4 regions of the Agarivorans sp. Alg241-V36 genome follow, and region 1 is predicted to be linked to each of the others. Evidence: predicted binding sites of a transcription regulator. Region 1 holds the regulator's gene; each other region holds the start of a gene.

Region 1 (2,207 bases):
TTAAAGGAGATTGGTATTGCTGTGATGTGCAGATAATAAAAAGATATCAGCCTAGCTTCTCTTGTTAGATTTTATCCACTCTTCCCACTGCTCTATGTGATGCATATCCATATAGGCAATAAAGTACTGTTTGGCTCTCTCCATGATCGCAGTGTTCCCGCCTACATTACGAAGTTCACTAAAGTAGGTCATTTTTCTCTGGTACGAGGTCATATTGTCGTCTTTATTCTCATTTAGACGAACATCTATATCTTCTGCAAAAGTCCCCATATCTCTTTTAAATGAAGATATATCTTTACTGAAGAGTATTGCTGTTGCTGATAGGTTGTCTGTAGCCAACCATGCGAAAAGTGCAGCATAATGTACCTGTTGTTTAACAGTACGTTTACCTGGTTTTCGTTTGAACGGATCTTCGCCATCTAGATAGCTTAAGAGAGCTTTGGCGACATCAACTTCAGTGTCTGGGTATGGATATTCGAATTCGAAGCTAGGCATGTGTGTTTTGAGGTGCTCTCTCACATTGTGGATATTTAGATCAAAGTCTTTAGCTAGATTTGCGGATAGTTTTTCTATTAATTTTGTACGTAGCTGGCGCATATCGCGGTAACCCAAGCTGCCATCAACGCGCTCTTGAGCCCATGTTTTGCATTTCGACTTTCTTTGATTGAGCTGTAATTCTTTTCTTTTCATTGTTAGCCCCGATATTCCCTCTTCCATAAAGGTACTCTACTGACATACGTAAAAGGCAGTCAAATAACGCTGAGCTAAGATATATGAAAATCTATTTCAGTAGGGAAAGGGTCTGTGCGCTAGCAGCGAGTTTTCTCTATTCCCTTCATTATCGCCGAGTAGCGGAAGTTTAAAGCGATTAAGCCAAGCACTGTTTGAGCGAAGCGAGTTGCGCAGGCGCGCTTTAAACTGAGCATCGCAGGGTTAAGATAATGCGGGGCAACCTTTCTTTTGCTTCGTTTTCTTTGGTTGTTCAAAGAAAATGACGTCGCCGAAGGCGAAACCAATGCGCAGAGCTAACGGATGAAGAATATAGCGAATGGAGGCAAGCTTTGCTTTTTACCGAGAAGTACCAAGTATACTTGGGGACTCATTACAAACAAAAAAGCCGCTCAATGAGCGGCTTCCTAGTATCTTATTCTTCTTTATCCAATTCCGCTTGCACGGCTTTTTCTAAAGCCGGGTCGGGTTTGTCTTTTTGCAGGTCGCTATCGTCGGGCAGGGGTTGCCCAGTGTAGGCGTGTAAAAATGCTTCGCAAAGTAGCTCACTGTTAGTGGCGTGGCGTAGGTTGTTTATTTGTCTACGGGTACGCTCATCGGTCAATATCTTTAGCACTTTTAGTGGGATAGATACCGTAATCTTTTTAACTTGTTCGCTTTTTTTACCGTGTTCAGCATAAGGGCTGATCCACTCACCATTCCAATCTGTCGACATTCTGCAATACACACCAAACTAAAGAGACCCTATTGTAACGGGGGAAATGCCACTTAGCAATCCAACAGCAAAGACATTTAGACGTCTAGAAGTGTTGACGTCTTTTTTGCTAGTGGTAAAGTGGCAGGATAAATTGAGGGAGTGAATCAGCAATGTCTTTAAAAGATCTTCAAGCGGCTACTATAGCAGTACGCAGCGGTATTGAAAGTGATACCCAACACGGTGCGGTAGTGCCACCTATTTATTTATCGAGCAACTACAGCTTTGCTGATTTTAACCAAAAGCGCCAATTTGATTACAGCCGTTCGGGTAACCCGACTCGTCACATACTGGCCGAGGCGATTGCCGATTTAGAACATGGTGCTGGTGCGGTGATTACTAACACTGGTATGTCGGCAGTAAACTTGGTTACCGCCTTGTTAGAGCCGGGTGATTTGTTGGTTGCTCCACACGATTGTTACGGCGGCAGTTACCGCTTATTTGACAGCTTAGCCAAGAAAAATGCCTTTGAGGTGGCCTTTGTTGATCAAAATGACCAAGGCGCGCTAACCGAGCTGTTGGCTAAAAAGCCTAAATTGGTGTGGTTAGAAACGCCTAGCAACCCACTGTTACGCATTGTAGATATTAAAGCGATTGCCGAACAGGCTCATGCCGTGGGTGCCTTGGTAGTGGTTGATAACACCTTCTTGTCTCCTGCTTTGCAAACGCCGATTTTGTTGGGCGCCGATATTGTGGTGCACTCTGCTACTAAATACATTAACGG
Region 2 (2,207 bases), on a different contig from region 1:
ATACGCCATTCACTAAATGAGTAATTGAAAAGTAAGCGCTAGGTATAAAGCCCGCCAAATGCATGACAAGGCTCATTTTTCTTTCTGTAAATTCGGCTGGAGACCAGTCTGAGACCATCGTAAAAACCTTTGCCAAAAAGTGAAGATACGCGCTAGGGTGTTTTCCTTATGTTATTAAAAGTAAACTCTTTTTGGCTGATTCGTCAAATCAAATTACGGCTTAATTTTGATTAAAGCTCAAGCTTCTAGTGCCCTTTAGTTGCATTAACGCTTGTTGCAAAATTAGTTCAATAAAACTGTTTAAAGTAGGGCTAGATTGCCGGTGCTGGTTATATGCTGCATACATTGGCCGCCATAAAGCTTGTTCGAAGGAGAGTAAGTGAACAAATTGCTGCTGTACATAATGTTCAACTGCCCAATACGGCATGGCTGCGACACCCATCCCCGCGGCGACCATCTGCAATAACATGGCGGGGTTGTCGGCATGTTTCCATTGTTTTACCGATACCTGGCTGGGTTGCAATATGTAGCGATAAAGGTCCAAACGCTGTGGTGTGACCGGGTAACAGATAATAGTTTCTTCACTTAACTGAGCCGCACTTACGCTAGTTTGCTCGGTTAGGCGGTGTTGCGGCGGGCAAATCAGCACCATTTCATATTCGAACAAAGGCTCAAAATGGATTTGATCTTCTGGGCTAACTTCTGAGGTGAGCAGAAGGTCGGCTTCACCGCGCTGCAGTAAGGGTAGCCCGTTGTAGTCTTTGTCTTGGCAAAAGTGGCTACTTACTTCTGGCCAAGCTTGCTGGAACTGCTGTAAAGCTGGCAGTAGCCATTGAAAACAAGCATGGCAATCAACACTAATGTTTAGGCGAGTTTGCTGGCCTTGGGCTGCGCTAAATTGTTGCTCTGTTTGTTCAATTAAAGGTAATACTTTCGCGGCTAGTTGAAGCAATTGTTGGCCGTGTTGGGTTAGCTGTAAGGGCTGTTGCTTTCTTATGACTAAGTGAGCATTGATCCGTTGTTCAAGATCTTTGAGCTGATGAGACAAGGCTGAATCGCTAATAAATAACTTTGTGGCAGCCGCCTTAAGTGAAGAGCTAGATGCAATGGCTTGTATGCAACGTAAATGCTTTATTTCTAACATTTAGCTGGCTAGCTCCCTGATTGGCTTGATGAATTGGCAGCTTAGGTAGAGCGCACTCGTTTGTATATATCCCCAGCGGCTTAGATGCTTTAACTTGAATTTTTTTCAATATCACGGGCTTGGTTAGAGATTATCAAGGCTATGTTTAGGTTGTACCTCATCTTTACTTGAGAGAAATTCAATTTAACTTGATGGCTTTTCAATTGTGTTGTGCTTTAGCTCTGGTCAATATGGATTTACACATCTAGACGGCTAAAAGGATATAGACATGAGCACTACTCACGTATTGGGATACCCAAGAATTGGTAAGCAACGAGAGCTAAAATTTGCACTAGAAAGTTACTGGCGTGGTGAGTCTTCACAGCAAGATTTATTGCAAGTGGGTAAAGACATTCGCCAACAAAATTGGCAAGCCCAAAAAGGCAGTGGCCAAGCTTGGGTTACCGTAGGAGACTTTGCTTGGTACGACCAAGTACTAAATACCTCATTACTGTTAGGCAACCTGCCCAAGCGTCATCAATCTGAACAAATTAGCTTAGATAGCATGTTTGCGGTTGCTCGAGGACAACAGGGCTGCGGCTGTAATCATGCTGCGTCTGACATGAGTAAGTGGTTTAACACTAATTATCATTACATTGTCCCCGAGTTCTCTGAAGACAGCGAATTTAGCTTACAGTGGACACAATTATTTGATGAGATTCGCGAAGCGTTTGACCAAGGCCATGCGGTCAAACCGGTTATTTTGGGGCCAGTTTCATACTTATATTTGGGCAAAAATGATGACCAAGCCGCTGATGGCTTTGAGCGTTTGTCCTTGCTCCCCCAGTTATTAACGGTTTACCGTGAGATTTTCCAGCGCATCGCTGCTTTGGGCGTAGAGTGGCTTCAAGTTGATGAGCCCATATTGGGTTTAGAGCTGGACGCCCAATGGCAAGATGCCTTGTTAGCTGCTTACCAAACGAGTATTAGCCCAACTAAAGTGCTATTAACCAGTTATTTTGCCGATGTACTGGATAACGCAGAAGTAATTCAGCAATTGGCAGTAGATGGCTTGCACCTAGAT
Region 3 (2,207 bases), on a different contig from region 1:
TCCCGACGCTCAGCAACGTTATGAAGGTTATTGCCAGGCCATGGAGCATGCGGGTTTGCCCGTGAAGCTGCAGCTGGTTGAGCAGGGCGATTTTACCGAGCAAGGCGGTTTTGATGCGGTGCAGCGTTTGTTAACCAACAAGCGTCAGTTTAGTGCTATTTTTGCCTCTAATGATTTAACCGCACATGGCGCAATGTTGGCTTTATATAAAGCCAAGCGACCAGTGCCAGAGCGGGTTTCGGTGATTGGATTTGATGATGTGCCGGGCTCGGCGTTTTTCATTCCGCCGCTAACTACAGTGCGTCAACCCATATTTGATACCGGTTATGCTGCCGCCTTAACCATTTTAGACATGCTAAATGGTGGTGCTAGCAATAACTTCCGTATTCCTCCGGTTGAACTGGTGAAACGAGAAACCACCCAAGCACATATCCTTTAGTTAAAGCTTGCGAGTTTACTGCCTAAGTCGTTTATAATCGGCTTAGGCAGACTTAACTACGTAGCTATGAAAACCAATTTAATCACTCGCCCTGGCTGGCATAAACTCGATGAAGAATTAAAGTACTTGTGGAAGGTTAAACGCCCTCAAGTAACTCAAGCAGTATCCGAAGCCGCAGCACTGGGTGATCGCTCAGAAAACGCGGAATACAAAGAAGGCAAGCGAGAGCTTCGCCGCATCGATTCTCGACTAAGGTTCTTAACCAAACGCTTAGATGCCTTAGAAATCGTTGACCATCACCCTCAACAAAACGGCAAAGTATTTTTTGGCGCATGGGTCGAGCTGGAAAATGATGAAGGTGATATCGTGCGCTACCGCATTGTAGGCACCGATGAAATAGACCCAAAGCTGGGTTACATCACTATCGACTCTCCCATGGCTCGGGCGCTTATCGGCAAACAAGTTGACGATGATGTGTTTGTAAAAACGCCCTCTGGCACTAAAGAGTGGTGGATTAATCTTATTCAATACGCCCCTTTCGAATAGCTGAGATGATTCTGTTAGTTAACTATCTGTCTTAATGCATATTTAGCGAGTAGTTAGCGGCTAAAATCCCCATGTTGAAAATAATTCATCTAAAGCTATGTTTAAGATGAATAGCGTTGACTTAAATAATCTTCTCTTTAGTATCTAGCGGTATAGACGTCTAAATGTCTTTAACGGAGAAGGTCAATGGGATTTCACAACGCGCAACAAATCGAAACACTCAATCAAAGCTTAAGTGAGCTTAACCGCGATATTAACGTGTCCTTTGAGTTCTTCCCGCCAACCACCGAGACCATGGAGCAAACTTTGTGGTCGTCTATCGAGCGTTTGCAAACCTTAAAACCTAAGTTTGTATCAGTAACCTACGGCGCTAACTCCGGCACTCGAGACCGTACTCACAAGGTGATTAAAGCGATTAAAGACCGCACAGGCTTAGCAGCTGCACCGCATTTAACCTGCATCGACTCAACGCCCGATGAGCTGCGCCAAATTGCGCGCGATTACTGGAACAGCGGTATTAAAGACATTGTGGCACTGCGAGGTGATTTACCAGAAGGTTCAGCCAAGCCGCAAATGTACGCCAGCGATTTAGTGGCTTTGTTAAAAGAAGAAGCCGATTTTGATATCTCGGTAGCGGCTTATCCAGAGATTCACCCAGAAGCAAAAAGTGCCCAAGCCGATTTGTTGGCCTTAAAGCGTAAAATGGATGCCGGTGCCAACCGCGCCATTACCCAGTTCTTTTTTGATGTAGAAAGCTACCTGCGCTTTCGCGACCGCTGTGCAGCCATTGGCATTGAAGGGGAAATCGTACCCGGTATTTTGCCAGTATCTAATTACAATACCCTGAAAAAGTTCGCCTCTTTTGCCAATGTAAAAGTGCCCAAATGGTTACACAATCAATTTGCTGGCTTAGAGAATGACCAAACTACTCGAAACCTAGTAGGCGCCAGTGTTGCCATTGAAATGGTTAAAGTATTATCGCGCGAAGGAGTGAAAGACTTTCACTTTTATACGCTTAATCGCTCGGAGTTATCTTACGCTATTTGCCACACTTTAGGTGTTCGCCCAGCAGAAGCAGTGCCTGCTTAGTTATTAATACAGCTGAGAGATAAAAGCCTAGCAATGCTAGGCTATTTAGTCTCTGGGCTGATTGCTGTTAGAGCTGAAGTCGCTCTAAACATAGCGTTGGGGATGAATTGAGCTCAAAGGTGGCTTTTAAGTC
Region 4 (2,207 bases), on a different contig from region 1:
CGCCAGCCAATAAGTAATCGCGATGGATATCGGCAATGATTTTTGGCTGGGAAAGTACCAACATATCGTTGTTACCTTTTACGTCAGTATGCCAATCAGCAAAGCGTTCTCCGCGGTAATCAGCCTCTTCTAACTTGTAAGACTGAATCATGGTTCCCATGCCGCCATCGATAATCATGATGCGTTGAGAAAGTTGCTTTTCTAATTGAGGCCTTGCTGACACGGGTACATCCTATATTCTTTCGCTGGTATTTCGACACGGCAGTGTAGCACACTGCCTTTAAGGGCTTAGCTGCGATAAAGTTATATGAAATTATTTCAAGATATTATCAGACTTGGGCTTTAGCTCGGCTAGGTCGTATGGAGTAATCTGGTAAACGCAATAGTTTAGCCAGTTATTGTAAAGTAAGTGCCCATGACTACGCCAAGTTGCACAGGGCGGGTTAGTGCAATCATCCTGTGGATAGTAGTTCTCAGGCAACTGAGGCGTTAACCCTTCTTGGCTATCGCGCTGATACTCGTTGTGTAAGGTATCTGCGGCATACTCAGGATGGCCAGTAATAAACACTTGGCGAAAATCTTCGCTGGCAAATAAATAACTACCTGCTTCGGGGTTATCGGCCAGCACTTTTAAGTCGGTTTCTTCATTGATCAAATTTGAATCAAAGTGGGCAAACCGAGACAATGGCGCTAAGAAGGCATCGTCAAACCCACGCACTAAAGGGTTATGCTTGTGTTTAGTTTGATGCCAATACACGCCAGACAACTTCTTCTCACGCGTTTGTTTTTCCAAACCGTACAAATGATATAGCGCTGCTTGCGCTGCCCAACACAGGTAAAGTGTGGAGGTTACGTGAGTTGTAGACCAGTCGATAATCTCTTTAACTTGATCCCAATAGTAAACATCCTCAAAGGCCACTTGGCCTAGTGGTGCACCGGTTATAATCAAGCCATCAAAATTACGCTCACGCAGTTTTTCAAAATCACGATAAAACTTATCGATATGCTCTTGCGGGGTATTTTTAGATACGCGATGGTTGATGCGCAATAATTTTACATTGACCTGCAAAGGCGAGTTTGAAAGCAAGCGGAGGATCTGGTTCTCCGTCTCGATTTTTTTTGGCATCAGGTTAAGCAATACCACTTCTAGTGGACGAATATCCTGATGAGCTGCACGACTCTCTGGCATGACAAATATATTTTCATTGCGCAATACTTCAGCAGCGGGTAACTGATCAGGAATACAAATTGGCATATAAAGGTTCCTTGCTAACAACAGGCAATGTATGTCTAGACATCTAGATACCTATTTTAGTTAGATTGTACGCTATGTCTAGAACTTGTTAAAAGCAGCTGATTTTATGCGGCAAATTCTTCATAATGCTGGCTAGACAGATGAAGTAGAAAGGGAAAATGGCAGAGTTAAAGCTAAATGTTGAACGTTTACAGATAGGTGTTTATGTAAAACTGCCTGTTAAATGGGGCGAGCACCCATTTATGTTCACCAGCTTCAAGATTAAAAGCCAAGACCAGATCGAAGTGATTCATAACCTCGGTTTGAAACATGTCATTGTTGTTCCTGAAAAAAGCGACAAGCCCCCCTTGCCTGCCGATCAAGAAGGAAGTGGCAACTCAAAGGCTGATAGCAAGGCGCAAGAAAAAGCCGAAAAAGCCCTTTGGGAAGAAAAGCGCGCCCGTATTGAAGAACTTAAAAACTACCGTCGCAACCTGCAAAAAGTAGAAAAAGAGTTTGACCGTTCCATGGCTCAGGTTCGCGCCGTGATGGCTAAGCTTAAGAGCCGCCCGCTAAATGCAGTGGACGACGCAACCAGCCTCATTAACAACTTAGCCGATGACTTATTGTCCGGTGAAAATGTTGTGCTTCATTTAATGAACGACAGCAAAGATGCAGATAGCTTCTATTACCATAGTCTCAACGTTTCGATCCTTGCGATGATGCTGGCTAAAGCTGCTGGTTTTTCTGAGCGCGATATTAAGATTTTAGGTTTGGCTGGCTTGTTCCATGATGTTGGGAAAATGAAGATTCCCGACAAAATACTGCGCAAGCCGGGCAAACTTACCGCTCAAGAAGCCAACCTTCTTAAGATGCACACCAAATATGGTGCAGACTTTCTTAAACTCTCTGAGACTTTGCCAGCAAAAGTAAAATTAATTGCTGAGCAGCACCACGAGTTTTTAGATGGAAG

What was found. Region 1 encodes MetJ, which represses methionine synthesis genes. Its sites were predicted from a motif close to TAGACGTCTAGACGTCTA; they were not measured.
Region 2: metE (5-methyltetrahydropteroyltriglutamate--homocysteine S-methyltransferase) is a predicted target of MetJ. The motif match lies at 1,382-1,399, and genes of this name have one in related genera.
Region 3: metF (methylenetetrahydrofolate reductase) is a predicted target of MetJ. The motif match lies at 1,139-1,156, and genes of this name have one in related genera.
Region 4: metA (homoserine O-succinyltransferase) is a predicted target of MetJ. The motif match lies at 1,284-1,301, and genes of this name have one in related genera.

The regions. Positions count from the first base shown of each region.
Region 1 is NZ_UNRE01000006.1:394,529-396,735, forward strand. Features, by position in the region: gene G6R11_RS15875 (hypothetical protein) at 52-717, opposite strand; gene metJ (met regulon transcriptional regulator MetJ) at 1,145-1,444, opposite strand; gene metB (cystathionine gamma-synthase) at 1,597-2,207, shown strand, end outside.
Region 2 is NZ_UNRE01000004.1:110,670-112,876, reverse strand. Features, by position in the region: gene G6R11_RS10480 (GGDEF domain-containing protein) at 1-76, opposite strand, end outside; gene G6R11_RS10475 (LysR substrate-binding domain-containing protein) at 221-1,144, opposite strand; gene metE (5-methyltetrahydropteroyltriglutamate--homocysteine S-methyltransferase) at 1,413-2,207, shown strand, end outside.
Region 3 is NZ_UNRE01000007.1:28,575-30,781, reverse strand. Features, by position in the region: gene G6R11_RS16130 (substrate-binding domain-containing protein) at 1-439, shown strand, start outside; gene greB (transcription elongation factor GreB) at 506-985, shown strand; gene metF (methylenetetrahydrofolate reductase) at 1,172-2,074, shown strand.
Region 4 is NZ_UNRE01000009.1:184,108-186,314, forward strand. Features, by position in the region: gene metH (methionine synthase) at 1-223, opposite strand, end outside; gene metA (homoserine O-succinyltransferase) at 314-1,255, opposite strand; gene G6R11_RS19200 (HD-GYP domain-containing protein) at 1,414-2,207, shown strand, end outside.